3 regions of the Micromonospora sp. NPDC005257 genome follow, and region 3 is predicted to be linked to each of the others. Evidence: riboswitches for the same ligand, from Rfam matches in the RefSeq annotation. Region 3 holds a riboswitch; each other region holds the start of a gene.
The links. Region 3 has a riboswitch for cyclic di-AMP ahead of ACFYO8_RS26050 (hypothetical protein). Riboswitches for the same ligand answer to the same signal wherever they lie in the genome.

Region 1 (9,657 bases), on a different contig from region 3:
GCTGGTCACGGTGGGCGGAGAGCACGTACCAGAGACTCACGTCGGTGTGCCGCAGCTCGGGCGGGCCGACCGTCTCGGTGACGGTGAGGAACGCCGGGCGCTCGCCGAACGGCGGCGCGAAGGCCGCCGCCACGCCCAACTCCTCCCGCAGCTCGCGGCGCACCGTGTCGGCCGGGTGCTCGCCGGGCTCGACGTGACCGCCGCTGGGCAGCCACATGCCCGCGAGACGGTGGTCGACCAGCAGCACCGCGCCGTCGGCCGGGTCGCGGAGCAGGAAGTACGCGACCAGGTGCGGCGACGGGGTGCGCGGCTTGGCCCGGCGGAAGATGTCCTCCGTGCCGGCCAGCCAGGCAAGCGCCGCCTCCCGGTGCCGCGCCTCCTGGTCGTCGCCAGGTGTCAGCTCCTCGACCAGTGCGCGGATCTCCTCCAACATGCCCGCCGATGTTGCCACCCGGGTACGACGTCAGCCCGGCGGTAGCGGGTTGGCGTCGGCCGCCGCGCGGACGAACTCGCGTACCCGGGAAGTGGTGTTCTCGGCCATCCACACCGGACCGCGACTGATCGGCGGCGCGTCGTGGATCGGCACGTAGGCCACGTCCGGACGGGCGTAGAACTGCCGGGTCTGCTCGCCCACCGGCAGCACGCCCCGCCCCAGCGCGACGAGCGCCAGCATTTCGGAGAAGCTGCCGCCGACCGGGCCCTTCGGCACCGGACGGCCCGCCGGGGTGCGGTCCGGCGTGCGGTCCTGCTTGAACGCGGCCGAGGTCACCGCCGGGTACTGCACCACCGGATGGTCACCGAGCACCTCCAGCGACACCGACTCCTCGGCCGCGAGCGGATGGCCGGCGGCCACCGCGAGCACCCGGCGTTCGCGCATCAGCACCGGGCCGTTCGCCATCCCGTCGAAGGGGTACGAGGCGATCAGCACGTCGATCGTGCCGTCCCGCAGGCTCGACCGGGTGCCGGCCAGGGGCGCCTCGTGCACGTGCACCTCGCAGTCCGGGTGACGCTCGGTGAACAGGGCCACCGCACGCAACAGCACCGGAGCCGTCGACTCGCCCACGTACGCCACCCGCAGCTCGCCGGTGAGCCCGCGCCCGGCGTCCACGGCCCGCTGGACCGCCGCCTCGATGCCGGCCACCAGCGGGCGCATCTCCTCGGCCAGGCGGACGCCGATCGGGGTGAGCCGGACGACCCGGCTGGTGCGCTCGAACAACGGCGCGCCGATCCGGCGTTCCAGCTTGCGCACCACGTGGCTGACCCGGCCGGTGCTCACCCGCAGCCGCTCGCCGGTCCGCCCGAAGTGCAGTTCCTCGGCCAGGGTCAGGAACGTCTCGATCTCGTACCGCTCCAGCACCGGAGCACCTCCGTCGTTGCCTGCGGGTCAACGATCGTAGTCCGGATCGGGCTTGGTCCCGGTGGTGCGGCGGACCAGGGTAGACGCATGCACAACGATCTCGTGACGGTGACCGGTTTCGACCACCTCGTGCTCTCGGTGAGCGATGTCGAACGCTCGCTCGACTTCTACTGCGGCACGCTCGGCCTGGCCCCGGTGCGGGTCGACAGGTGGCGGGCCGGCGAGGTGCCCTTCCCGTCCGTACGCGTCGACGCCGGCACCATCATCGACCTGGTACGGGGCGAGCCGGGCGGGTCCAACGTGGACCACTTCTGCCTGGTGGTCGAGCCGGTCGACTGGCAGCGGGTGGTCGACTCCGGGGTCTTCACCGTGCTGACCGGCCCGGTACCGCGCTTCGGCGCGCGCGGCACCGGCACCTCGATCTACGTCAGCGACCCGGACGGCAACACAATCGAACTGCGCTCCTACCCGGCCGACGCCTAACCTGGTCCGATGCCGGAGCTGGAACGACTCGCCGCTCACCACGCACCCGCCGTGCTGCGGTTCGAGCGGGAGAACCAGGCGTACTTCGCCCGGTACGTCCCCGACCGGGGCGACGACTACTTCACCCGGTACCCCGCCCGGCACGCGGCCCTCCTGGACGAGCAGGAACGCGGCACCTGCCACTTCCACGTGCTGGTCGACGAACACGGCACCGTGCTCGGGCGGTTCAACCTGGTCGACGTGGCGGACGGCAGCGCCGAGCTGGGCTACCGGGTGGCCGAGCGCGCCGCCGGGCGCGGGCTCGCGAGTGAAGGCGTACGGCGCGTGTGCGAGCTGGCCCGCACGACGTACGGCCTGCGCCGGCTGGTCGCCTCGGCGGCGCTGGCGAACCCGGCCTCACTGGCGGTGCTCCGGCGTGCCGGTTTCGTGCCGGACGGCACGGGTTCCGACTGCGAGGTGGATCTCGACGGGCAGCCCGGCCTGCGACACGTGCTCGACCTCCGCGCGCCCTACGCGGCGGCGTCCCCGTAGACGGGTGCGCCGGCCGGCTCGTACGTCAGTTGCAGCGTGCCGTGCGCGTGGGTGACCGACTCGGTGAGCCGCAGCGCGCTCGGCACCGTTCCCTCGCCGAACAGGCGCTTGCCGGTGCCGAGCACGACCGGATACAGCCACAGGTTGAGCCGGTCGACGAGGCCGGCGCGCAGCAGCGACTGCACCAGGTCGAGGCTGCCGATCACGTGCACCTCGTCGTGGCGGGCCTTCATCTCGGTCACCCGCTCGGCCAGGTCGCCGCTCACCAGCGTCGAGTTCGCCCAGGCCAGCGGCTCGGTCAGGGTGCGGCTGGCGACGTACTTGGGCACGCCGTTGAGCAGCCCGGTGAAGGGCATGTCCGCGGGCGCCTTGGGCCAGTAGCCGGCGAAGATGTCGTACGTCTTGCGGCCCAGCAGCAGCGCGTCCATGCTGCTCGCCCGCTGGAACATCACCGCGCCGGACTTGTCGTCCAGCAGCGGCATCTGCCAGCCACCGTGGCTGAAGCCGCCCTCGCGGTCCTCGTCCGGTTCGCCGGGCGCCTGCGCCACGCCGTCGAGGGTCAGGAACTCGGTCACGATCAACGTACCCATGGGTCTGCTCCTTCGGTTTCCGCTCCGTCAACCGGTAGACCCGCCGACGATCCGCGACTCATCGCCGCCGGAATCACCTGTTCGACGAAGTGGCCCGACGCCGGCTCGGCCTGCCCGATGCCGAGCGGTGGGCCTGACCGCCCTCACGACGATGCGTCGCGTGCTCGGTCCGAGGGCGTGTCAGCGAGCGGCGTCCCGGGGCGCGTGAGCGGCCCAGGCCGCGAGCCGCCGCGTCAGCTCAGCGAGCCGGGTCCGGTACTCGTCACGTACCTGCCTGTCGGTGCCCGCCGGCATACCCGCCGGAAGCTCCAGCCAGAACTCCTGGGTGAGACGGCAGGAGTCGGGACCGAGCGGCACGACGGTGAGCACGCCGCCGCTGGGGCATCCGGCCGTCAGGGTACGGGTGACGGCACGACGACCCGGTTCCATCTCGACGACCTCGTGGATGACGCCCATCCGGTCCGTGGGGGTCCGATGCACGAACGCCTGGATCTCGCCGACTCCCTCCGGGCCGGGCAGCGTGACGCCGAGCTCCACCGAATCGTGCATCGCGACCGACGAGGCCGGATCCCACATGAAGCCGAAGGCCGCCTCCGCGCTGGTGGGCAGGTCGACGGTGGCCGTCTCCCGTACCTGCACCGGCGTGGTCGTCACTCTGATCATCCGCAGACGTGATCGCACGCCGCATTGTGTCAGTCGATCCGCCGACGGTGAAGGCCCGTGGCGACGATGGACGCCGATCTCCGCCGGCAGCCCTGGGTCGAGCCCGAATCGTTACGACCGTTCTTCGGGACGGCGACCGGGTGTTGCTGTGCCGTGCTGTCGCCCAGGCGGTGAGCGACGCGGTGAAGGCCGAGCGCAAGAAGGCCAAGAAGTCGGCGCGCGGCTCCTCGGACAAGGCCAAGGGCGAGAGCAAGAAGCGTGGCCAGTGGCCCGTGGATGGCCCGACGGGTGCTCGTGGCCCAAGAAACGTCGAAGGCCCTGGCTGGGACTCGCATCCTGACCAGGGCCTTCCGCGTGGAGCGGGTGACGGGAATCGAACCCGCACTGTCAGCTTGGGAAGCTGATGTTCTGCCATTGAACTACACCCGCAGGCGGCATCACTCTACCTGAGGTCACCACGCCCGTGCACCCAGGCACCCCCAGGCGCGAAGTTGCACGCCGGAAACCTATGGGCGTTCTCAAATGCGTCGATGCGATGTAACGTCTGCCCCACGTTTCCGAACCGGCGTGACACACCCCCTGGCACGCCGTCAGAAAGAGGTGGGCCCATGGGACTCCGTCCCGACCTGCTGACCCGGCGTACCGCCGGTGTCGCGACGTCGACCCTCGCGCTGCTGCTCAGCACCGCCGCCGTCGGCGTCGTCCCCGCTGCTTCGGCCTTCTCGGCCGCCCCGGCCGGCGTCTGCGCCGAGCCGGTCGGCGCCCACGCCGACGAGTACGCGAACGCCCGCGTCGCGAAGGGCGGCAACGCCAAGCTCGACCCCAACCACCTGACCGCCCAGCAGGTCCGCGACCGTGAGGCCGACCTCGCCGCGGCGCAGCGCGAGCGGGCCAACTTCCGGACCGGCGCCGTCGCCCCGCTGGCCACCGTGACGATCCCGGTCGTCGTGCACGTCATCCAGGAGAACAGCACCCGGGCCGGCGGCAACATCACGGACTCGATGATCAACCAGCAGATCACCGTGCTGAACCAGGCGTACGCGGGCTCGACCGGCGGCGCCGCCACCGCGTTCGGGTTCCAGCTCACGAAGATCAACCGGGTGACCAACACGTCGTGGTACCCGATCGTGCAGGGTTCCTCCGCCGAGCGCTCGATGAAGACCTCGCTGCGTGTGGGCGGCAAGAACACGCTGAACATCTACCTCGGCGAGCTGAGTGACAGCCTGCTGGGCTGGGCCACGTTCCCGAAGCGGACGCTGGACAAGATGGACGGCGTGGTGGTGCTCAACGAGTCGCTGCCCGGCGGCACCGCGACCAACTACAACCAGGGTGACACCGGCACCCACGAGGTCGGCCACTGGCTGAACCTCTACCACACCTTCCAGGGCGGCTGCTCCGGCTCGGGCGACAGCGTCTCCGACACCCCGGCAGAGTCGTCCCCGGCGTACCAGTGCCCGACCGGGCGGGACACCTGCTCGACCACCGGCAAGGACCCGATCACCAACTTCATGGACTACACGTACGACTCCTGCATGTACCAGTTCACCGCCGGCCAGGCGAGCCGCATGCTCACCGCGTGGAACGCCTACCGCGCAGCCTGACCTCATCGCACCACGTACACCGGTGCCGGCCCTGTCCTCGGACGGGCCGGCACCGTTCGTTTCGGGTCGTGGTCAGGCGGCCGGGCGGCGGGTGTCGAAGCCGTGCCGGCCGCGAAGGCCCTCCGCGGCGACCGGCTCGCGCCGGGCCGGTTCGGCCCCGCGCGGGTCGAGCCAGACCCGCACCTGCGGCGGGGCGGCGCCGGGCTGGGCCACCGGGTCGCGCCGGGTCAGCATCGCCGCCTCGACGGTGAACTCGAACAGCCGCCAGTCGCCCTGGGGCGACGCCCGGGCGATCCGGGCCAGCCGCGCGACCGTGGCCGGGTCGGTCACCGGCTGCGCGCGCCCCGCGATGTACGCCTCGTCGTCGCTCTCCTCCGGCGGGAACGAGTGCAGCGCGTAGCGGCCGTCGCGTTCCAGGTCGCGGCGCTTCGGCGAGTCGACGACGAAGCACCAGAGCCCGTCGGCGGTGATCACGGGGGAGACCGGGTGGACCCGGGGGCCGCCGTCGGCTCGGACCGTGGCGAGGTAGCCGAAGCCCGGCCCGTACTGCTGCATCAGGAGGCGGATCTCGTCGGCGAGGCAGGGCTCGTCGGCGGCGAATTCGGACCAGGAAGCCATGTGGACACTCTATCGAACACATGTACGAAGATGTAGTGCGACACGCAGGTCACCCATACCGGTCGCTATGGTGTTCCGATGCTGCTCTCCGACCGCGACCTGGTCTCCGAGATCAAGGCCGGCACGCTCGCGCTGGAGCCCTTCGAGCCGACGCTGGTGCAGCCGTCGAGCATCGACGTACGCCTGGACCGGCTGTTCCGGGTCTTCAACAACCACCTCTACACACACATCGACCCGTCGAAGCAGCAGGACGACCTGACCTCGATGGTCGAGGTGCCGGAGGGGCAGCCGTTCGTGCTGCACCCGGGCGAGTTCGTGCTCGCCTCCACGCTCGAGGTGATCTCGCTGGGTGACCAGCTCGCCGGGCGACTGGAAGGCAAGTCGAGCCTGGGGCGGCTGGGGCTGCTGACCCACTCGACCGCCGGCTTCATCGACCCGGGCTTCTCCGGCCACGTCACGCTGGAGCTGTCGAACGTGGCGAACCTGCCGATCACGCTCTGGCCGGGCATGAAGATCGGCCAGCTCTGCATCTTCCGGCTCTCCTCGCCGGCCGAGCACCCGTACGGCTCGGCCGTCTACGGCTCGCGTTACCAGGGCCAGCGCGGCCCGACGCCGAGCCGGTCCTGGCAGAGCTGGCGCACCTGGCCGACGCGCTGACGGCGCCCGCGGCTGTCGAGAGGGGCCCCCTCCGCTGCCGGAGGCGTCAAGAGAGGGCCCTTCCTCACACCCGGCCGTAGCTGTTGATGTCGCCGTCGTCGACCCGCTTCATCGTGATCGGCTTGCCGGACTGGGAGGCGTGCACCACCCAGCCGTCGCCCACGTACATCGCCACGTGGTGCAGGTCGCCGTAGTAGAAGACGAGGTCACCGGCACGCAGCTCGGCCCGGCTGATCCGCTTCGTCACGCCGTGCTGTTGGCGCGCGTTGTGCGGCAGCGACACACCGCCCTTGGCCCAGGCCGCCATGGTCAGGCCCGAGCAGTCGAAGTGGTCCGGCCCGGCCGCGCCCCAGACGTAGATCTTGCCGATCTGGGCGCAGGCGAACTTGACCGCCGCACCGGCCGCGCCACCGGGGTAACCGGCCGGGCAGGGCGCCGGGCGCAGCGGGCCGCCACCACCCTTGCCGTACACCTTGAGCCGCAGCTTCTGCAGCCGGGCGATCTCGGCGTCGATCTGCTTCTTCTTCGCCGCGAGCTGGGCCTCGGTGCGCGCCAGCCCGGCGATCATCTCGTCCAGCGGCTTCTTCTTCGCCGCCAGCTCGTCGCGCAGCGCCGCGACGGAGCGCACCTGCTCGTGCTGCCGGTGCGCGAAGCGGTCGAGCAGTTCCAGGCCGTTGACCAGGTCACCGGGCGAGCGGCTGCCGAGCAGCGCGTTGACAGTGGACAGGTTGTCGCCCTTGTAGGCGTCGGCGGCGAGCCCGCCGACCTGGCCGAGCGCGGCGTCCACCCGGGCCTGGAGGGGTGCGATCTGCCGGCCGAGCGCGTCGGCTTGCTTGCGCCGCGCGGCGAGTTGCTCGCGTACGGCGTTCACCTGCTCGATGACCGGTTCGAGCTTGTTCCAGTCGCGGTCGATCTGGGCTTCGATCTCGGCGACCGAGGGTTCGGCGTGTGCCGCCGTGGCGCCGCCGGTCAGGACGACGGCGGTGCCGACCAGGGCGGCGAGTGCGGTGGTGAAGCGGGACCAGCGGGTACGCGGCACAGCCGTGAACCGGTCGACCGACCGGCTCGACGACGGCCGCGGGGCATGGAGTGCCACCGGGCGTCCGTACTCCTTCTTCAGTTCCGCCTACCGGGTTAGCTGACGGATTCGGGCGGGAAGGGAGCCGCCCTACCGCAGCAGCGCTGCGGATTCACCCCAGGTACCTGGTTCCCCGGCTCGCCCGTGGGCGACTCGGCGGTGCCGGACCGTCACCGACCGGGGTGGACGGTGAGACATGCGGCCGACGATTCACCAGAGTAGGGACCACAGTTATCGATCCGCAACTTCCGGCGGCGTGACACTCCGTACGCGATGCGGCAGCGCGCCGCGAGCGGAGGCGAAATTTTCTTTCAAGACTGATTACCCACTGGAAAGGTATTGACCATCGCGGGTGTGCGGAGTGAGGGTGGAAACGCAGTGACCCCCATCCCTGTCCAGGAGGTTCGATGCACCTCTCCGCCCCGCCGTCAGGCAGACGGATACTGCTCGCCGCCGCCGTGGTGACCGCCACCGCGCTGGCGACGACCGGCCCGGTGAACGCCGCGCCGGACACGTCCGCGCCCGCGAGCGACAGGCAACAACAATACGCCGCCGCGGCCGCCGAGTACGGCGTCCCGCAGAACGTGCTGCTCGGTGTCTCCTACCTGGAGTCCCGCTGGGACACCCACACCGGGCAGCCGAGCACCAGCGGCGGATACGGCCCGATGCACCTGACCGACGCCGCGCACATCCTCGCCACGCCGGGCAGCGCCCACGTCGACGAGGACGAGGACCCGCGCGGCGACGACTCCCGCCCGCTGAAGCTCGACCCGGCCACGGCCGCCACGCCGGAGCGGGAGACCCCACTGCCGCCCGCCTCGCTCCAGACGCTCGACGCCGCCGCCGCGCTCACCGGGCTCGACGCGGGGACGCTGCGGACCGACCCGGCCGCGAACATCCGCGGTGGCGCGGCGCTGCTGGCGTCGTACCAGAAGGCCCTGGGCGGGCCGGTCGGCGCCGGCACCGACCCGGCGGCCTGGTACGGGGCGGTGGCCCGGTACTCCGGCGCGGACACCACCGACGGCGCGGCGGCCTTCGCCGACGAGGTGTACGACCAGCTCGGCCAGGGCGCCAGCCGGACCACCGACGACGGCCAGCGGGTCACGCTCGCCGCCACCGCCGCGAAGCCGGACCGCTCCCGGCTGGCCCGGCTCGGCCTGCGCAACGCCGAGCGGCCGGACGGGCTGGAGTGCCCGGTCCGGCTGGCCTGCGAGTGGATCCCCGCGCCGTACGAGCAGCTCAGCGACGACCCGGGCGACTACGGCAACCACGACCTGGGCGACCGGCCGAAGCAGCAGAAGATCGAGTACATCGTCATCCACGACACCGAGGGCTACTTCGGCCCGAGCGTCGACCTGGTGAAGCGGGCCGACTACCTGGGCTGGCACTACACGCTGCGCTCGGTGGACGGCTACATCGCCCAGCACATCAAGACCAAGGACGTCGGCTGGCACGCCGGCAACTGGTACGTGAACGCGAAGTCCATCGGCCTGGAGCACGAGGGCTTCGCCGGTCAGGGCACCTGGTACACCGAGGCGATGTACCGCACCTCCGCCAAGCTGGTGCGCCACCTGGCGCTGAAGCTCGGCATCCCGATGGACCGGCAGCACATCATCGGCCACGACAACGTGCCCGGCATCAACGCCGGCGCGGTGGGCGGCATGCACTGGGATCCGGGACCCTACTGGGACTGGTCGCACTACTTCGACCTGATGAAGGCGCCGTTCCGCACCACCGGCACGGCGCGGACCGGCCTGGTCACCATCGACCCGGACTTCGCCACCAACCGGCCGGCGTTCGTCGGCTGCAACCAGCAGCCGCCGGGCGTCCCGACGCCCAGGCCGCCGGCCGAGCCGTGCCCGTCGCGCGGCTCATCCTCGGTGATCCTGCGGACCGCGCCGAGCCCGGACGCCCCGCTCGTGAACGACCTCGGGCTGCGCCCGGACGGCACGCCGGACACGATGTACATCTCCGACCACGGCGCCCGCGCCTCGGCCGGTCAGACGTACGCGCTCGCCGGCCGGCAGGGTGACTGGACCGCGATCTGGTACCTCGGCCAGAAGGCATGGTTCCTCAACC
Region 2 (9,657 bases), on a different contig from region 3:
GATCTGGGCGACCAGGAAGAAGCCCATGCCGGCCAGGAACGCGGTGTCGCCCCGCAGGAGCAGGGCGACGTCGCCGGCGGTGGCGGCGACCAGGCCCACCGCCACCGCGTCCCACCGGCGCCGGTGCGCCAGGAGGTACGCCAGCAGCACCGGCGCCAGCAGCGGCTTGGCCAGCCACTGGAGCACTGACGAGTCGAGCGCGACGCCGATCAGTTCGACGGCGGCGACCAGCCCGAACAGGGGCAGCAGCCGCCTCATCGGACGGGCTGCCAGCCGGGACGGCCGAGCAGGTAGCCCAGCCGGTGCCGCCAGCAATCGGCCCGGCGTACGTCGGACCAGATGGCGGCGAACTCGTGGGTGGCCACCCGCAGCGGGTTGTAGGTGCCGATGTTCCTGGTGAGCCCGTAGCGCGCGGGGGCGCGCTCGGGCTCGAAGCTGCCGAACAGCCGATCCCAGACGATCAGGATGCCGCCGTAGTTGCGGTCCAGGTACTCGGTGTTCGAACCGTGGTGCACCCGGTGGTGCGACGGGGTGTTGAAGATCCATTCGATCGGCCGGGGCAGCACGTTGATCCTCTCGGTGTGCAGGAAGAACTGGTAGAGCAGACTGACCGACTGCTGCAGGAAGATCATCCACGGTGGGATGCCGAGCAGCGCCAGCGGTAGCCAGAACGGCAGCGAGGTCATCGGCGTCCAGCTCTGCCGCAGCGCCGTCGACAGGTTGTAGTGGACGCTTGAGTGGTGCACGACGTGGCTGGCCCAGAGCACGCGTACCTCGTGGTGGGAGCGGTGGAACCAGTAGTACGCCAGGTCGTCGGCGAAGAACAGGATCACCCAGGTCCACCAGTCGCCGGGGGACAGCTGCACCGGCGCCACGGTCCACAGCCCCGCGAACAGGCCGACGGTGAGCAGCTTCCACGGGATGCCGATGATCTGGCTGCCCAGCCCCATGGACAGGCTGGTGGCGGTGTCGCGCACCTCGTAGCCGCGTTCGTCGTCGTCGGGCAGGAAGCGGTAGGAGACCGCCTCGATCACGATCAGGAGCAGGAACGCCGGGACCGCGTACAGCACGGCGGGGATCATGCGCGCGCTTCCCTTCGGGGGGTGGGGGAGAGGGGGGTGGTGACCGGCGCGGTCAGCAGCGCCCGGGCGTGCCGGGCCGCCGCCGCGCCCTGACCGGAGGCGACAGCCGCGGCGAGACTGCGGTGCCCGGCGACGTCGAGCAGTTCGGCCGCGCGGGCGTCCGGGGGTACGTCGCCGACCGCGAACGTGCCGGCCACCAGGCTGTTGAACGCGAGCTGGTAGGCGGTGTTGCCGCTGCCGCGCACGATCAGCCGCCAGACGGCGATGTTCGCCTCGTGCATCAGGTCCAGGTCGGGGGCCAGTTCGCCGTACTCCTCGGTGGCCCGGACCACCGCGGCGACCACCGCCGCGTCCCCGCGCTCGGCGCAGAGCCGGGCCGCGTCGGTCCCGACGCAGGCCCGCATCTCCAGCATGTCGCGCACCAGCGTCTCGACCGGGAGTACGTCACCGGAGCGCGCCAGGGACAGCGCCAGGTCCAGCCCCGCGTGGACCCGCCAGTCCAGTACCCGGGTCGCGCCGCCCTGACTGACCCGGACCAGGCCGAGCTGTTGCAGGCGGCGCAGTGCCTCCCGGACCGCGTGCCGGTTGACGGCGAACGCCCCGGCCAGCTCCCGCTCGCCGGGCAGCGTCTCGCCCGGCGCGTAGCGGCCGGACACGATCGCGTCCCGAAGCCGGCCGAAGACGTGGTCGGAGACCGAGACACGAGGCGCGGGATCGAAGGTCATGCGCAGCAGTGTGGCCCGAACAGATCAACCCGTCAACTGGTTGGACCAGCCGGTTTCGGGGGCGGCCGGTGCGTGCCGCGATGGTCACGCCTCGTATCCTTTCCGCCGTAGGCCCGCCAGAGTGGAAGGGAGTCGGTGTGAGCGAGACGTTGGAGTTCCAGGCCGAGGCCCGTCAGTTGCTGCAACTGATGGTGCACTCGATCTACTCGAACAAGGACGTCTTCCTGCGCGAACTGATCTCGAACGCGTCCGACGCGCTGGACAAGCTGCGGCTGGAGTCGCTCGTCGACAAGGAGCTGTCGGCCGACACCGCCGACCTGCACATCGAGATCGAGGTCGACAAGGACGCCCGTACGCTCACCGTGCGGGACAACGGCATCGGCATGACCCGCGACGAGGTGGTCGGCCTGATCGGCACGATCGCCAAGTCCGGCACCGCCGAGCTGCTGCGCAAGCTGCGCGAGTCCGCCGACGCCGCCGCGTCCCAGGAGCTGATCGGCCAGTTCGGCGTCGGCTTCTACGCCACGTTCATGGTGGCCGACAAGGTGACGTTGCTGACCCGCCGCGCCGGGCGGTCCGGCGGCACCCGCTGGGAGTCCAGCGGCGAGGGCACGTACTCGATCGAGGAGGTCGAGGAGGCGCCTCAGGGCACCTCGGTCACGCTGCACCTCAAGCCGACCGACACCGAGGACAACCTGCACGACTACACCGCCGAGTGGACCATCCGCGAGATCGTCAAGCGCTACTCCGACTTCATCTCCTGGCCGATCCGGATGACTGTCGACAAGCCCGGCGAGGACGGCGCCACCATCCGCGAGGAGCAGACGCTCAACTCGATGAAGGCGCTCTGGGCGCGCTCGCGGGACGAGGTCGACGAGGCCGAGTACAAGGAGTTCTACCGGCACGTCGCGCACGACTGGGCCGACCCGCTCGAAACCATCCACATGCGCGGCGAGGGCACCTTCGAGTACGAGGCGCTGCTGTTCCTGCCCTCGCACGCCCCGCTCGACCTGTTCTCCCCGCAGGGCCGCCGCGGCGTGCAGCTCTACGTCAAGCGCGTGTTCATCATGGACGACTGCGACGCGCTGATGCCCAACTACCTGCGCTTCGTCAAGGGCGTGGTGGACGCGCACGACCTGTCGCTGAACATCTCGCGGGAGATCCTCCAGCAGGACCGGCAGATCCGCGCGGTGCGCCGCCGGCTGGTCAAGAAGGTGCTCGCCACACTCAAGGACATGTCCGCCGAGTCGTACCGCACGTTCTGGACCGAGTTCGGGCCGGTGGTGAAGGAGGGTCTGCTGGAGGACCCGGACAACACCGAGACGCTGCTGGAGCTGGTGCGCGCCGCCAGCACCCACGACCCGGCCGAGCCGACCTCGCTGCGCGCGTACGTGGAGCGGATGCGCGACGGCCAGACCGAGATCTACTACGCCACCGGTGAGAACCGGACCACCATCGAGAACTCGCCGCACCTGGAGGCGTTCCGCGCCAAGGGCTACGAGGTGCTGATCCTCACCGACCCGGTGGACGAGGTGTGGGTCGAGCGCGTCGGCGCGTACGACGGGAAGACGCTGCGCTCGGTCGCCAAGGGCCAGGTGGACCTGGAGACCGAGGAGGAGAAGGAGAAGGCCGAGGCGGACCGCCAGGAGTACGCCGACCTGCTCATGTTCCTCGGCGGCGCGCTCGCCGACAGCGTCAGGGAGGTGCGCCTGTCCACCCGGCTGACCACCTCACCGGCCTGCGTGGTGGGCGACGCGCACGACATGACGCCGACGCTGGAGAAGATGTATCGGGCCATGGGCCAGGAGGTGCCCCGCGTCAAGCGGATCCTGGAGCTGAACCCGGCCCACCCGCTGGTCACCGGGCTGCGTAAGGCGCACGGGGAGGGCGGCGACACGGCCGCGCTGACCGAGACCGCCGAACTGCTGTACGGCATGGCACTGCTGGCCGAGGGTGGCGAGCTGGCCGACCCGGCCCGGTTCACCCGGATCCTCGCCGACCGCCTGGCTCGCGGCCTGTAGCCGTAGGGAGGGGCCCTTTCTTGTCGCCTGCGCGACAGAGAAGGGCCCCCGTTCAACGCCTGGCGCTCAGGGGAGCGCGGGGTAGAGCGCGGCCACTCCGCCGGACAGTCCGGCCCGGACCCGGCGCGCGACGTCGTCGGCCAGGATCTCGTAGCTGTCCGACTCGATGCCGTCCGCCGCGAGCCGGGCGATCTCGGCCGGGTCGGTCTTCGGGCCGGTCACAGCGGCGGTCATCTCGGTGTCCGTGTAGCCCACGTGCAGGCCCGCGACGCGGACGCCCCGGCCGGCCAGCTCGAGGCGCAGGGTGTTCGTCATCGACCACGGTGCCCGGGTTGCGGGCGGCGGCCCAGACCGTGGCGCCACGCGCGACGAGTTCGGCGGCCAGGTGCCGGCCGAAGCCGCGGTTGGCGCCGGTGACCAGGGCGGTGCTCCCAGCGATCTTCATGTCTCGCTCCGGGGTGTGGGAAGGGGTGCGTCAGGCGGACAGCAGGCCCGGGCCGGGCAGAACGGCCAGCTCACCGGGCGGTACGTCGTGCCCGGCGTCGCAGCGCAGCCGGGCGTGCACCGCCGCGCCGCACTCGTCGTGGGTCACCCGGACCGCCGGGCCGGCCTCGTCGGCGGCGTACGCGTCGCCCCACTGCCGCAGCGCGACGAGCACCGGGATGAGGTCGCTTCCCTTGGCCGTGAGCACGTACTCGTCGCGGGTGCGCTGCCCGGGCTCGCGGTAGGGGCGCCGGTCGAGCAGCCCGTCGCTGACGAGCTGCTTGAGGCGTGCGGCGGCCACCGGCTCGCTGACGCCGACCCGCCGGGCGAAGTCGTCGAAGCGGCGGGTGCCGAACGACGCCTCCCGCAGCAGGAGCAGCGTGGTGCGGTTGCCGACCACCTCCAGCGCCCGGGCGATCGAGCAGTTGGCGGTGGACCAGGAGTCACGCTGGGCGAGGAGGTCCGTCACGGCGTCGACGGTACCCCCTGACTTAGGAAAGCAAAAGCCAGCTGTCTCACAGCTGGCCGGGGAAGAACCCGTACCGGGCCAGCGGCTCGACGATCTGGTGCTCCTCGTACGACAGGTGCGACAGCAGCGTGTCGGTGAGCAGGTCCACCGCCTCCTGGAGGCCGGTGAAGTCCCCGGGCCGGCGGACCAGCTCCACGAGCGCCCGGTCGACGCTCTCCACCACGCCGTGGATCACCACGTGCTCCTCCTCCAGGCGGTCCAGCACGGCGGCCAGCCCGGCCTCGGAGCGGCGCAGGTGCGGGAAGATCGAGGCGTCCTCCAGCCCGTGGTGCTGGGTGACCATGGTGCAGTACGCCGCGCAGTACGCCCCGAGCGTCCAGTTGTTCTGCCGCATGGTCATCTCGTTCAGCGCGGCCCGCGCCCGGCCCGGCGACACCGTGCCCCGCTTGACCTGTTCCAGCAGGTCGCGCACCTGGGCGAGCTCCTGGCGCAGGTGGTCGTGCACGTCGACCAGGTGCTGCCCGGCGGCCTGTCCCCGGGGCGGGTAGGCGTGCCCGGCCGGCGGCGGCGGGGCGCTCGGGCGGGTGGACTCGTCCCAGGGGCGGCGTGCGCTCAGGCGTACCCCCGGGTCCGGGGTGGGGGTGACCCCGAGCGTGCCGGCGCCGCCGCCGGCGGCCTGTTGTCCAGCGGCCGGGCGGGGCTCGGGCGCGGTGCGCTCGGCGGCGACCAGCTCGCGCACCGCGGGCGCGACCTCCTGGCCGAAGATCTGGATCGCGCGCGGCTCGTCGCTGCCGAGGATGAACGTGGTGATGCCGTGCTCCAGCGTGAGCCCGGCCAGTTCCTCCACCCACTGCTCCGGCGGCCCGGCCAGGAGGCCGCCCGACGAGCGGGCGAACGTGCCGGTCACGTTGAGCATGCGGCGGATCGCGGCCGGATCGCGTCCGGCGGCCCGGGCGCCCTCGTCCACCAGGGCGTTCAGGGCGGGCAGCTCGTCGGGGCCCTTCGGCAGGTACGACAGGGACGGCAGCCAGCCGTCCGCGGCGCGGCCGACCAGGCGCAGCATGCGCGGCTTGTACGCGCCGACCCAGATGCCCACCGGGTGCGCGGGCGCCGGGCCGCGCTTGGCGCCGACCACCTGGTAGTGCTCGCCGTCGACGCGGATCATGCCGCGGCGGTCGGTGTCCCAGACCTCGCGGATCACCCGGATCGCCTCGTCGAGGGCATCGACGGCCGCGCCCGGGGACAGGCGTCGCCCGCCCGCCGCCTCGATCGCGTCCCAGAACGCGCCCGCGCCGAGTCCCAGCTCGACCCGGCCGCCGGTGAGCAGGTCCAGGCTGGCGACGCTGCGGGCCAGCACCACCGGCTGGCGCAACGGCAGGTTCAGTACGTTTCCGGCCAGGCGGACGCGTTCGGTGGCGGCAGCCACGTAGGACATCAGCGTCCAGGTGTCCAGGAAGCCCGGCTGGTACGGGTGGTCCTGGAACGTGACCAGGTCCAGCCCCACCTGCTCGCAGAGCCGGGCCAGCGCCACCACCTGGTCCGGCTGCGCGGCGGCGGGGGTGAGGAAACCGCCGAAGGTCAGCTCGTGTCCGTGATCGGTCATCTGTCCCGCCTCCCGTGATCTTGCCCAGCCCTGCCACGGTAGCGCCCGGTAGCCCGGCCGGGTGAAGGGCATCACAAGAAGTGGACGATCGACGCAAAGCGCTCTTAGCGTCGGTTTCGTTCGCAGTAGCGGACACCGCAGGCCGGAAACGCCAAATCCCGCCGTCGGCCGCGGTCACCGAACCTCGTGCGGGAGCGGGGGAACCACACGTTCCACGGTGCATCGTCACCTCGGGGTGAAGCCGCCACCGGCGGCCGGGCTCCTCGGCCCGAACCCGACAGCTCACCTCGTCGGCGTGGAGGAATCCACATGGCAACTGAATACTCAGCCCGAGGCCGCCGTACCGCTCTCGGAGCGGTGATGGCCGGCGCCGCCCTCGGCGCCGCGACCCTGTTCGGCTCGGCCGCTCCGGCCAGCGCGGGCGTCAACTGGGACGCTGTCGCTCGCTGCGAGTCGGGCGGCAACTGGAAGATCAACACCGGTAACGGCTACTACGGCGGGCTCCAGTTCTCCCGCGCCACCTGGAACGGCTACGGCGGCCAGAAGTACGCCGCCCGCGCCGACCTGGCCAGCCGGTCCGAGCAGATCGCCGTCGCGGAGAAGGTGCTGCGCGGGCAGGGCATCGGCGCCTGGCCGGTCTGCGGCAAGAAGGGCGGCTCGGCGAAGAAGGGTTCCGGGTCGGCCACTGCCGACAAGCGGTCAGGCGTGAAGAAGGCCGCGCCGCGGCGTCCCGCCACGAAGAGGGCCGCACCGGAGCGGGCCCTCGTCGCGCCGCGGCCCGGTACCGGCGCCGGGACGTACCTGGTCCGGCCCGGGGACACACTGTCAGAGATCGCCGTGGCGCAGCGCGTCGACGGCGGCTGGCGTGCCCTGCACGAGCGCAACCGCACAGTGGTCGGTGACGACCCGGGGCTGATCTTCCCCGGTCAGCGGCTGCGCCTGCGCTGAGCGGTTCCGGCGGCGCCCGGCCGGTTCACCCCGGCCGGGCGTTCGCCCGTCCGCGACACGCCGCGTCAACGGGTCTCCGCCTGGGCGCGACACGCCGCACCACGGGCGTCCGGCCTGCTCGCGGTGCCGGAGGGCGACCCACGCCGGCAGGTGAGCGCGATTCGTCGGGGCCGGTTGCTAGGGTTCCGGTGCTCGGCTAAGACGTGAAGAAAGCGCGGATATGACCAACGACCCGTTCTCGGCGGCCGCGAGCCTCGATGAGCTGCTGACCCGTACCCAGCAGGCGCTCACCTCGATGCGCTCGCGGGCCTCGGCGCATGCCGACGGCGAGGCGGGCGACCTGCTGCGCGCCGAGGGCACGGCCGCCGGCGGCCGGGTCCGCGCCGTCGCCGTCCAGGGTGGCCGGCTGGATTCCGTGACGATCGACCCGGAGCTGGCCGGCGAGCCGCTGGGCGTCCTCTGCGAACACCTCGTCGCCGCCGCCAACGCGGCGCTGTCCGAGCTGGACGCCCAGGTCAGCGCGTCCGCGCGGGCCGACGCCGACGCGCTCGCCGCCCGGCTCGGCAGCATGGGCGACCAGGCCGAGCTGTTCGGCCGCGCGATGCACGAGGCGGCCGCGCGGATCCACCGCGACCGGGGCGCCGCGTCCCAGGGCGCGCGCCCGGCCTGACGCATCGGTGCCGGCCGGACGACGCGCTCGGCCCGGCGTGACGAAGCGGCCGGCCCGGCGCGACGGCAACCGGCCGGGCGCGACGAGGCGGCCGGCCGTCGGGAGGACGACGACCGGCCGCGCTACGCCACGGGTCAGCTCAGGTTGACCGCGGTGTCGTCGACGACGAAGGACGTCTGCAACGAGCTGTCCTCCACGCCGCTGAACGAGATGGTCGCCGTGGTGCCGGCCAGCGACGAGATGTCGAAGGACCGCTGCACGTAGCCGGTGGCCTTGTTCAGGTTGGAGTAGGTGGCCAGCGTGGTGCTGCCCGCCTTGACGGTGAGCTTGTCGTACGCGGTGCTGGTGGTCGACTCCGCGCTGTCGATGTGCAGCCAGAAGCTCAACGTCGCACGGCATCCGGCCGGGATCGTCACCGACTGACTGAGCGTGTCGGTGTGCGACGAGCCGTATCCGTCCAGCCACGCCTTGTACGAGCCGCCGTGCGCGGCCTGGCCGCTGTTGGTGGTGATGACGCCGGACGAGGCGCTCCAGCTCACGTTGCCCGACTCGAAGCCCGGGTTGGCGAGCTTGTTGCCGGAGCAGCCGCCCGGCGGCGGGGTGGTCGTGGTGCTCGGGGTGGGCGTCGGGCTGCCGCCGGAGCAGGTCGGGTCACCGGACTGGGCGGGCACGCTCACCGCGTCCCAGGCGGCCTTGACCGTGTTGAACTCCGCGCAGCTGCCGGGGTAGAGGTTCTTGGCCGCCTGCAGCGTCCAGGTGCGGTACTTCAGGTACGACGAGGACGAGGTCTTCAGCAGCATGCCGTTGTACATGATCTTGATGGCCTTCTGGATGCCCAGGCCGGTCACGCTGCTGCTGTTGCAGGTCGAGCTGGACGGCTGCCCGTTCGTCGGGCTGCTGCCGTTCGCCAGCAGGTAGAACCAGTGGTTGCCCGGCCCGGCCGCGGCGTGCACCTCGGTCGACGGGATGCTGCTGGAGTAGCAGTTCGGGTCGCCGAGCGCCGACGGGTTGTACATGTTGCGGATCGGGCCGGAGCCGACCAGGTTGATCTTCTCGCCGACCAGGAAGTCCGGCGCGTCGTAGCTGGACGGCTCGTTGGCGAACCACTCGGTGGCCGCGCCGAACGTGTCCGCCACGAACTCCTGCGTGCCGCCGCCGGAGATGCCGCCCGGGGTGTTGTCGTCGATGCCGTGGCCGATCTCGTGCGCCACCACGTCCAGCGAGCCGATCCACTGACCGGCGGTGTTCTTGCCGATCTGCACCTGGCTGCCGTCGTAGTAGGCGTTCTGGTCGTTGAGGCCCACCCGGATCGGCCAGTAGCCGCCGTTGCCGTTGGCGCCGTTGCGGCCCAGCCACTGGGCGAGCATCTTGTGCTCGGTCTGCGCGGAGAACAACGCGTCCACGCAGCCGGTCTCCTTGTTGGTGCCGGTGCCGTTGCCCCACACGTCGTCGGAGCCGCTGAACGTGGTGTTGTTCGCCGCGTCCTGGCAGCTCAGGTTCGTGACGGTCGGGTCCTTCATGGTGTACGTGGAGCCCGACTGGGTGGTGTTGAGCGTGAGCGGGCTGGGTCCGTTCCAGGCGCCGGTGCCGGTGCCGCGTACCACGTGCTCCTGCTGGCGCAGGACCGCGCCGGTGCGGGCGTCGACGTCGACGGTG
Region 3 (9,657 bases):
CGCGCCCGGCCAGCCGGAACTTCATGGTCAGCACCCGGGTGACCGCCTCGATCAGGCGGGCCCGGGGCAGCGAGCCGTCCTTGAGCGCGGCGCGCAGGCCGTCGTACGCCTTCGTGACGTTCGGGGTCATCAGGATGAGGTCGTTGCCGGCGTTGAGCGCGCGTACGGCGGCCTCGCCCGGGGACCACTTCTTCGCCGGTTCCATGTTCATCCCGTCGGTGATCACCACCCCCTGGAAGCCGAGCCGGCCGCGCAGCACGTCGGTGAGCAGCTTGTGGGAGAACGTGGCAGCGGTGCCCGGGTCGACGGCCCTGACATCCAGGTGGGCCGACATCACCGCCATGGCGCCGGCGCCGATCCCGGCCCGGAACGGCGGGAACGCGAGGCGGTCCAGCTCGGCGCGGGACTGCTTGATCACGGGCAGTTCGGTGTGCGAGTCCTCGGCGCTCAGGCCGTGCCCGGGGAAGTGCTTGACGACCGCGCCGACGCCCTCGGCCTGCAGGCCGCGTACCGCGCCCGCCACCTGAGGGGAGGCGGTCGCCGGGTCGGCGCCGAAGGAGCGGGAGCCGATCACCGTGCTGCGGGTCGCCAGCACGTCGGCGACCGGGGCGAAGTCGAGGTTGACGCCCATCGCGGCCAGCTCGGCCCCGGCGGCTCGCCAGGCGGCCTCGGTCAGGGCCGGGTTACCGGCGGCGCCGGCGGCGAGCGGGCTGGGCAGCAGCGTCACCCCGTCGGTGATCCGGGTGACCACGCCGTACTCCTGGTCGGTGCCGATCAGGAAGGGCGCGGCGCCGGCGGGCAGCTTGCCGGCGGCGGCGCGCAGCCCGTCGGTGAGCGCCCGGACCTGCCTGGGGTTGTCGACGTTCGTGGTGGCCTGGTTGCCCGAGGTCGGGTCGTCGGCGCTGAAGCCGACCAGGATCACCCCGCCGAGCCGGTACCTGGCCACCATCTCGGCGGGGGTGTCGACCCCGGCGAGCGCCCGGTTCCCGGCCGCCGAGGCGGGCGAGACCCGGGTGGCGGAGCTGCCGTACGCGTACGGCATCAGCACCTGCCCGACCAGGTCCTCGTCGCTCAGCGTGCGGACGAGCGCGGCGGCCCGGGCGGCCGGATCGGCGGCCGGCGGCTCACTCGGCGCCGGCGCGGCCGACGACGGCGCCGGGCTCGACGGGGCGGGCCGGGGCCGGTCCGGCCCGTCCGAGCACCCGGAGACGAGCAGCGCGGTCAGTGCGGCGAGCGCGACGGCAGAGCGCCGCGGGGAAATCGACACGCGGCCCACCGTATCGGGGCAACTCGACCTTCGTCACCCGACCCGGGTGAGCAGCGTCACCGGCGCCCCGTCCCCGGCGTACCGGTAGGGCTCCAGCTCGGCGTCCCAGGTGGTGCCGAGCGCCTTGTCCAGGGCGTGGGCCAGCGCCTCCGGTCCACGCGCGGCGGCCATCAGGCTGCGCAGCCGGTCCTCGCCGAGCTGGATGTCGCCGGCCGCGCCGACAGTGGCCCGGAACAGGCCACGGCCCGGTACGTACATGAAGCGCTCGCCGTCGACGCCGGGACCGGGTTCCTCGGTGACCTCGAAACGGATCATGGGCCACTGCCGGAGGGCAGCGGCCAGCTCCGCGCCGGTTCCCGGACTGCCGGTCCAGCCGCACTCGGCGCGGCGGGCGGCCGGATCGACGGGCTGCGCCGTCCAGTGCAGGTTGACCGGCGCGTCGAGGACGCGCGCGATCGCCCACTCGACGTGCGAGCACACGGCGAGCGGGGTCGAGTGGACGTATACGACGCCACGCGTTGGCACGGTGACCTCCCGGTGAGCCGAGGTGCGTCTTCCCCTACGACCTCGTCCTGCCGAGTGGTCCCTGGCACACATGATGACTCTTGTGACTGGTGGTGCGCCAGCGAATCGGAAAATTCGCCGGACCCCGGGGGCGGGAAATACCCGGGCGGCGGACCTGGTTGTGCCCTCTGACGCCGCGATGACCAGCCAGGTGTCGTGGTCGTGTACAGTTCTCTGGGCGGTTCTCTGTGCCGCCGTACATCTTCGCGGGCCGGCGCTCACCCCGGGCGTCACTCGCACAGCCCCCGGACGGCCTTCCGTCCCCACCGTACGTCTGCAAGGAGTACCTCCGTGGCGAGCAACACCTCTAAGACCGCGCGCGCGTCCGTCCGGGCCGGCCAGGCTGGCCAGGGTGGCGCCCTCAGCGTGCTGGGCGAGTTCAAGTACCTGATCCCGCTCAACGGCGGCAAGCACGCCTACGTGCGCAACCTGACCAACGGCAAGACCGTGCACCTGCGCACCGACTCCGACGCCTTCGTCGAGGAGATCCGCGTGCTGGCCGCCGCCGGCCACGCCGCCAAGATCCGCACCGAGATCAACGGCTTGGCCGCCTCCTACCCGGGCCACGGCTGGGAGGCCACCGAGAAGCGCCTGGTCGAGGCCGGCGTCTTCGAGGGCTGAGCGCCCTCACCCGCACCACCGAGACCGCCCGCCGGGATCATCCCGGCGGGCGGTCTCGCGTCTGCTCCTGCGGCAGCAGCGTCACCTCGCCCGTGGCCAGGTCGTAGAGCGCGCCCTCCACTGCCAGCTCACCGGCGTCCACCGGACCGGCCAGCCGGTCGTCGCAGCGCAACGCGGCCACCGTGCGCCGGACGTGGCGGCGGATTGCCAGCGGGTGCGCCTGCGGGTCGTCCACCCCGACGTCGGTCACCGCCGGGGCGATCCGGTCGACCACGTACGCCAGGTCGCCGCCGGGTCGCCGCCCGGTGCGCAGCACCTCGACCGTCGAGCCGACCGCGCCGCAGCGCTCGTGGCCCAGCACCATCACCAGGCGTACGCCGAGCTGCTCCACCACGTACTCGATCGAGCCGCGTACGGCCCGGTCCAGCACGTGCCCGCCGGTACGGATCACGCAGATCGAACCGAACGTCTGGTCGAAGATCGCCTCCAACGGGACCCGGGAGTCGATACAGCCCAGCACCACCGCGTACGGCTGCTGGTCACCGGAGGCCACCGCCGCCGCGGCGGTGACGTCGTGCCCGTGCACCGGCTGCCCGCTGACGAAGCGGCGGTTTCCGGCGAGCAGCTCGGCCAGCGCGGCCCGAGGACCGCGGACAGTGGATGGCATGCCTCCAGCCTGGTCACCGATCCGACGCCGTGGGGCCGGACGGGAATCTTCTCTTCGGGCCGGTTGCCGTGGTCTCATGGCGGGTAACGCCGGTGTCACCGCCGGGTCGTCCGGTGGACACATATCGGCGGGCCCGGGAGGTGGACGATGCCGGACCTGGAACTGCGGCTCCCCGACGACGTGCGGCTGCACGTGTCCGTCACCGGGCCGGTGGACGCCGAGGTCACCGCCGTCCTGCTGCACGGCTGGACGCTGGACGGGCGCAGCTGGCACCGCCAGGTCGCCGAGCTGCGGGAACGCTACGCGGGCCGGGTCCGCGTGGTCACCTACGACGCGCGCGGCCACGGCCGGTCGAGCTGCCGGGCGCTGCGCGACGCCACCCTCGCCCAGCTCGGCGACGACCTCGCCGCGGTGGTCGACGAGATCGTCCCGTCCGGGCCGATCGTCCTGGTCGGGCACTCGATGGGCGGGATGACGGTGATGGAGTACGCCCACCGCCACCCCGACCGGTTCGCCGCGCGTACCGCCGGGCTGGTCTTCGTCTCGACCACCGCCGAGGGGCACACGCACACCGCGTACGGCCTCTCCCCCCGGATCACCCGGCTGATCCGCCTGGCCGAGACCACCGGCGCCGGGGTGCTGGCCCGTTGCGGCGGCTGGCGACCCCCGCACGCGCTGCTGCGCGCGCTGCGCCCGAGCATCCGCTGGATGCTGTTCGGCGACCGCTGCGACCCGGCGGACATCCGGCTGGTCACCTCGGCGGTGGCCCGGGCCACGCTGCGCTCGATCGGCGGTTTCCGCGCCTCGATCGGGGCCCAGCACCGGCTGGAGACGCTCGCCGCGCTCGGCGGGCTGCCGGCCGCCGCGCTGGTCGGGGACCGGGACCGGCTCACCCCGCCGCCCTGCGCCGAGTCCATCGCGGCGACGCTGCCCAGCACCGAGCTGACCGTCTGCCCGGGTGCCGGGCACATGCTGATGATGGAGCGCCCCGACGAGGTCAACGCCGCCCTGGCCGGCGTGCTGGACCGGGTACTGGCCGGCCGCCCCGCGGCCCGCCGCTGAGCGTCCCCGCCCGCGGGCGGCACCTGACGTACGCCACGTGCGCGGCATGCCCCGGTGTGCCGGTTGCCGACGGCCCGTACCCTCATTCAGCCCGTCGTGCCCTCCGAACACAGGAGCATCCGCGTTGACCGACCAGACCACGCTGGACCGGGAGATCGCCGCCGAGCAGCGTCACCTCGACCGGGTGTACGCCCGGCTGGCCGAACTGCGCCGGTCGGCGGCCGACGCCGAGCGGGAGGGCTACCAGCTGGCCCGGGTCGGCAACTTCGGCGCGCTGGTCGAGCGGGACGCGATGGTCTTCCACGCCGCCCAGCGCCGGCACGTGCTGGACGCCGAGCACGAGGGTCTGGTGTTCGGCCGGCTGGACCTGCGGACCGGGCAGGTGCTGCACGTCGGCCGCCTGGGCGTGCGGGGCGTGGACGCGGAGACGCTTGTGGTGGACTGGCGGGCGCCCGCCGCGGCCGCGTTCTACCAGGCCACCCCCGCCGAGCCGCGCGGCGTGGTGCGCCGGCGCACGATCCAGTCGGCGGCGGAGAAGGTCACCCGGATCGAGGACGACCTACTGGACCCGGAGGCCGCGCCGCCGGACATGGCGGTGGTCGGTGACGGGGCGCTGCTGGCCACGCTGTCCCGGGCCACCGGCCGGGGCATGCGGGACATCGTGGCCACCATCCAGCGCGAGCAGGACGAGGCGATCCGCTCCCCCGGCAACGGCGTCACGATCGTCTCCGGCGGTCCGGGCACCGGCAAGACGGCGGTGGCGCTGCACCGGGCCGCGTACCTGCTCTACTCCGAGCGGGCCCGGTACGCGGGCGGCGGGATCCTGGTGGTCGGCCCGTCCGGCGTGTTCGTCGAGTACATCGCCTCCGTGCTGCCCTCGCTGGGCGAGGAGACGGCCACGCTGCACTCGCTCGGCTCGCTTTTCCCCGGCCTGTCCGCGTCCCGTACCGACCCGCCGGACGTGGCGGCGGTGAAGGGGTCGCTGCGGATGCGCCGGGTGCTGGAACGCGCGGTACGCGACGCGGTGCCGGACTCCCCGGGCGAGTTGCGCCTGCTCTACCGGGGCGAGCTGCTGCGCCTGGAACGCGCCGCACTGGACGCGATCCGGGACCGGACGCTGGCCCGGGGCGCGCGCCGCAACGAGGTGCGCCGGGCGGCGTTCGACGCGGTGCTCGCCGCGCTCTACGCGCAGGCGCGCACGCTGCGGGTGGGCCGGCTGCCGGAGCAGCCGGCGTTCGAGGACGAGATCATCGAACGGCCGGAGTTCCGCGAGTTCCTCAAGGCGTGGTGGCCCCGGCTGCACCCGCGGCACGTGCTGGACTGGCTGGCCCGCCCGGACCGGCTGCGCCGCTACGCCGGGGGGATCCTCTCCTCGGCCGAGATCCGGCTGCTCGGCGACGCGTACCGGTCGCTCGCGACCGAGGGGCTGACGGTGGCCGACATCGCGCTGCTCGACGAGCTGGACGCGCTGCTCGGCAAGCCGGTGCGGCGGGCCCGGCCCAAGCGGGACCCGTACCAGCTCGCCGGTGGCGTGCGCGAGCTGAGCACGTACGCCGACCGGCAGCGCGCCGCCCGCGCGGCGGCGCGGGAGCGTCCGGACGACTACCGCGACTACGCGCACGTGGTGGTGGACGAGGCGCAGGACGTCTCGCCGATGCAGTGGCGGATGGTCGGCCGGCGCGGACGGCTGGCCTCCTGGACCGTGGTCGGCGACCCGGCGCAGACGGCCTGGACCGGCGACCCGCAGGAGCTGGACCGGGCCCGGGACCAGGCGCTGGGCCGGCGCGAGCGGCACCGCTACGAGCTGACCACCAACTACCGCAACTCGGCGGAGATCTTCGCGGTGGCGGCGGCGGAGATCCGCCGGCTCTACCCGGACCTGCCGCTGCCCGACGCGGTCCGGTCCACCGGCGTGCCGCCGGTCGAGCGCACGGTGCCCGCCGCCGACCTGCCGGCGGCCACCGTCGAGGCGGCCGAGGCGCTCCTCGCGCAGGTGGAGGGCACTGTCGGTGTGATCACTCCGGTGCCGCGCCGCGAGGAGGTGGCCGGCTGGCTGGGCGCGCTCGGCGCGGGCCGGCTCCAGGTGGTCACCAGCCTGCAGGCGAAGGGCATGGAGTACGACGGCGTGGTGCTGGTGGCGCCGAGTGAGATCCGGGCCGACCCCGGTTCGGGCGTACGCACGCTCTACGTGGCCTTGTCCCGGGCGACCCAGCGCCTCACCACGCTCGACCCGCTCTGAGGACACCCGTCCGTGGCCCCGCCGCCACCCATTGTTTAGTTGCATACATAGCGATGTGAACATACATTGAGCCTGGCCGGTACGGGGCAGGGAGGGTGTTGGCGTGGGCGCAGGTCATGACCACAGCGGCGCGGTGGCCAACGCGGCACACCGCCACCGGGGCCGCCTCTGGGCCGCCTTCGCGCTGCTCGCCGTCCTGATGGTGGTCGAGACGGTGGCCGCCTTCACCACCGGCTCGCTCGCCCTGCTCTCCGACGCCGGACACATGTTCACCGACGTCCTCGGCATCGGCATGGCCCTGGCCGCGATCACCGCTGCCCGCCGCGCCGGCACCGACCCGCAGCGCACGTTCGGGCTCTACCGGCTGGAGGTGCTCGCCGCCCTGGCCAACGCCGTGCTGCTCGGCGCCGTCGCGCTCTACGTCCTGGTCGAGGCGGTACGCCGGTTCGACGAGCCGCCCGAGGTGCTGGCCGGTCCGATGCTCGTGGTGGCGGTGCTCGGCCTGCTCGCCAACATCGTCGCGTTCGCGCTGCTGCGCGCCGGGGCGAAGGAGAGCATCAACCTGCGCGGGGCCTACCTGGAGGTGCTCGGCGATCTACTCGGCTCGCTCGGCGTGATCGCCGCCGCGCTGGTCATCGCCGTGACCGACTGGTGGTGGGCCGACCCGCTGGTCGCCGTCGGGATCGGCCTGTTCATCCTGCCGCGCACCTGGCGGCTCGGCCGCGCCGCGCTGCGCATCCTGGTGCAGGCCGCGCCGGAGCACCTCCAGGTGACCGCCGTGCACGACCGGCTGGCCGCGGTGCCCGGCGTGGCCGAGGTGCACGACCTGCACGTCTGGACGCTCACCTCGGGCATGGAGGTGGCCTCGGCGCACCTGACCACCGACCCGGGCGTGGACCCGGGCGCAGTGCTGGCCGCCGCGCGGGCCGCCCTGCACGAGGACTTCTCCATCGATCACGCCACGTTGCAGGTCGAACCCGGAGCGTCGGCCGGAGTGTGCGGCAAGACCGAGTGGTGATTAGGGCAGACTTAAATCACTGTGGCTGTTGTAGTCTTATGCCGGTTTTGCCCCGCCTAGTGGTATTGCTCCACGGAGCCGTACCCGGGCAGCGCCGGTAGTCTCGGTCGCGGCCGCACCCGCGGGCGCCACCGGCCCCGGTGGGGCGGCCGTCGCCTAATCGTCCGCAGGGACGAGCCGGGGAACCACGTACGTGGGGTGCATCCGCGTCAGCGGTAGGGATCTTCCGTCCCGAACCCGTCAGCTAACCCGGTCGGCGTTGACGGAAGGACGTGTGAATGCCCGACGTGGCACCTGTACGACGGACGGCCGCCCGGTTGGCGGCCCTGCTCGTCGCGACGCTGACCCTCGGCGTCGCGACCGTTCCGGTCTCCCCCGCCTCGGCGGCGCCGGCGACCGGCCTGCTCGCCGCCGCGCCCGGCGACGACGAGGGCGGCACGCCCGAACTGCGTGCCCAGCTCGACGCCGCCAGCAAGGGCTGGCTGGAGGCGAAAGCCGCGCTGAACCGGTCGGAGAAGCGCCAGAAGCAACTGAACGAACAGCTCAAGACGGTCGGCGCCGAGCTGGCCGTACGCGACGCGAAGGTCGGCGAGATCGCCGTGGTGGCGTACCGCAACGGCCGCCTGGGCACCGCCGGGGCGCTGCTCGGCAGCAGCAGCCCGGAGGGCCTCATGGACCGGGCCGCCGCGCTGGAGCAGGTCGCCGCGCACGAGGACCGTACGCTGCGCGACCTGATCACCACCCGGGACGAGGCCACCCGCACCCGCGCCCAGCTCGACGGCGAGATCCGCGAGCAGCGCAAGCAGGTGACGGTGATGGCCAAGCGCAAGGAGCAGGCCGAGCGCGCCCTGGAGGTGGCCAACGACCGCGCCTCGCGCAGCAGCAGCAGCGGCGGTGGCAGCGTCCAGGGCACCTCCAACAAGAACGCGAAGCCGGCGCCGCGCAACTCGGACGGCTCCTGGCCGTCGGAGTCGTGCAGCGTCAACGACCCCACCCCGGCCGACGGCTGCATCACCCCGCGCACGCTGCACGCGCTGCAACAGGCGAAGGCGGCCGGGTTCACCAGGTACGTCTCGTGCCACCGGCCCAGCGGCTCGGGCGAGCACCCGAAGGGGCGGGCCTGCGACTTCGCCGCGCAGAAGAACGGCTTCGGCGGCGTGGCCTCCGGCGGCGACCGGACGTACGGCAACAACCTGGCCGCGTACTTCGTGCGCAACGCCGACCCGCTCGCCGTGCTCTACGTGATCTGGTTCAAGCAGATCTGGCTGCCCAGCAGCGGGTGGAAGTCGTACAGCGGCGGCAACGGCGACCCGTCCAGCGACCACACCAACCACGTGCACCTGTCGGTGTACTGAGCGCCCGCAAGGGGTCGGCCGGGTCAGGCCGGCCGGCCCTCCAGGGTCGGTCCGAGACGCGCCGCCAGGCCCAGGTGAGCCGCCCGGGCCTGGCGGAACGCGTACCCGAAGAGCGGCGCCGGCGCGGTGAGCGTGATCTCCACCTCGATGCGTACCGTGCCGTCGGGCTCGTCGCACAGCCGGGTGTAGTTGCGTACGGTCGTCGCGGGCTGCTGCCGCGCGACGGTGACCACCTCGTCCTCGCTCGCGATCAGCACGTCCGCCTGGTAGGTCACCGGGAAGTGCAGCGGGCCGAGTTGCAGCCGGTCGGTGATCGCGTAGCTGGACAGCGCGCCGGGCCGGGCCGGCAGCCTCCGGACCCGGACGATCAGCGGATGCAGCTCACCCTGGCGACTCAGGTCGCCTAGCAGGGCGACCGCTCCGGCCCGGCTGCACCGGGCCTGAACGGTGTAGCTGAAGCTGTCGCTGCTCTGCAAGCGGGCCCCCTCGCCGTCGTGCGTCGCGACGATCGTCCCGTACCGACGCCGGACTGGCAACGGGTAGAAGGTCCCCTGGCCGCAGGGGGTGCGAGCGACGCTCAGGCGCCGGGCAGCACCTCGGGGGTGTCGTCGGCGAACCACGGCTCAGGCGCGCCGAAGAGGCCGAGCAGGCCGGTCACCCAGAGCTGCCGGTGCACGAACCGGCTCGGCTCGGTGACCACGAGCTTGACGCCACTGACCTCGCAGGTCTGGAAGCCGGCCACCATGGCGCTGATGCCGACCGAGTCGATGAACGTGACAAGCCGCATGTTCAGCTCGATCCGGGCGGGGCGGGCCTTCGCGAGCACCTCGGCGATCGCTTCCCGCACCTCGTACGCGGTGTCGA

Region 1: another riboswitch for cyclic di-AMP. It lies ahead of ACFYO8_RS13490 (NlpC/P60 family protein); the one in region 3 lies ahead of ACFYO8_RS26050 (hypothetical protein).
Region 2: another riboswitch for cyclic di-AMP. It lies ahead of ACFYO8_RS03100 (transglycosylase family protein); the one in region 3 lies ahead of ACFYO8_RS26050 (hypothetical protein).

Annotation. Positions count from the first base shown of each region.
Region 1 is NZ_JBIAKL010000005.1:270,546-280,202, reverse strand. It holds gene ACFYO8_RS13540 (NUDIX domain-containing protein) at 1-433, opposite strand, end outside; gene ACFYO8_RS13535 (LysR substrate-binding domain-containing protein) at 464-1,357, opposite strand; gene ACFYO8_RS13530 (VOC family protein) at 1,445-1,840, shown strand; gene ACFYO8_RS13525 (GNAT family N-acetyltransferase) at 1,850-2,371, shown strand; gene ACFYO8_RS13520 (dihydrofolate reductase family protein) at 2,350-2,961, opposite strand; gene ACFYO8_RS13515 (hypothetical protein) at 3,142-3,624, opposite strand; tRNA gene ACFYO8_RS13510 (tRNA-Gly) at 3,980-4,053, opposite strand; gene ACFYO8_RS13505 (zinc metalloprotease) at 4,233-5,225, shown strand; gene ACFYO8_RS13500 (pyridoxamine 5'-phosphate oxidase family protein) at 5,298-5,843, opposite strand; gene dcd (dCTP deaminase) at 5,922-6,500, shown strand; gene ACFYO8_RS13490 (NlpC/P60 family protein) at 6,565-7,596, opposite strand; cyclic di-AMP (ydaO/yuaA leader) riboswitch at 7,609-7,747, opposite strand; gene ACFYO8_RS13485 (peptidoglycan recognition family protein) at 7,986-9,657, shown strand, end outside.
Region 2 is NZ_JBIAKL010000001.1:727,908-737,564, forward strand. It holds gene ACFYO8_RS03065 (lysoplasmalogenase) at 1-258, opposite strand, end outside; gene ACFYO8_RS03070 (sterol desaturase family protein) at 255-1,082, opposite strand; gene ACFYO8_RS03075 (GntR family transcriptional regulator) at 1,079-1,807, opposite strand; gene htpG (molecular chaperone HtpG) at 1,945-3,828, shown strand; gene ACFYO8_RS03085 (hypothetical protein) at 3,895-4,143, opposite strand; gene ACFYO8_RS03090 (winged helix-turn-helix transcriptional regulator) at 4,304-4,780, opposite strand; gene ACFYO8_RS03095 (LLM class flavin-dependent oxidoreductase) at 4,827-6,383, opposite strand; cyclic di-AMP (ydaO/yuaA leader) riboswitch at 6,549-6,694, shown strand; gene ACFYO8_RS03100 (transglycosylase family protein) at 6,693-7,331, shown strand; gene ACFYO8_RS03105 (YbaB/EbfC family nucleoid-associated protein) at 7,552-8,001, shown strand; gene ACFYO8_RS03110 (M4 family metallopeptidase) at 8,136-9,657, opposite strand, start outside.
Region 3 is NZ_JBIAKL010000014.1:117,553-127,209, forward strand. It holds gene ACFYO8_RS26015 (glycoside hydrolase family 3 protein) at 1-1,267, opposite strand, end outside; gene ACFYO8_RS26020 (DUF3145 domain-containing protein) at 1,301-1,792, opposite strand; gene ACFYO8_RS26025 (hypothetical protein) at 2,123-2,452, shown strand; gene ACFYO8_RS26030 (carbonic anhydrase) at 2,490-3,119, opposite strand; gene ACFYO8_RS26035 (alpha/beta hydrolase) at 3,267-4,181, shown strand; gene ACFYO8_RS26040 (AAA family ATPase) at 4,306-6,420, shown strand; gene ACFYO8_RS26045 (cation diffusion facilitator family transporter) at 6,524-7,438, shown strand; cyclic di-AMP (ydaO/yuaA leader) riboswitch at 7,582-7,712, shown strand; gene ACFYO8_RS26050 (hypothetical protein) at 7,717-8,793, shown strand; gene ACFYO8_RS26055 (SRPBCC family protein) at 8,817-9,269, opposite strand; gene ACFYO8_RS26060 (STAS domain-containing protein) at 9,371-9,657, opposite strand, start outside.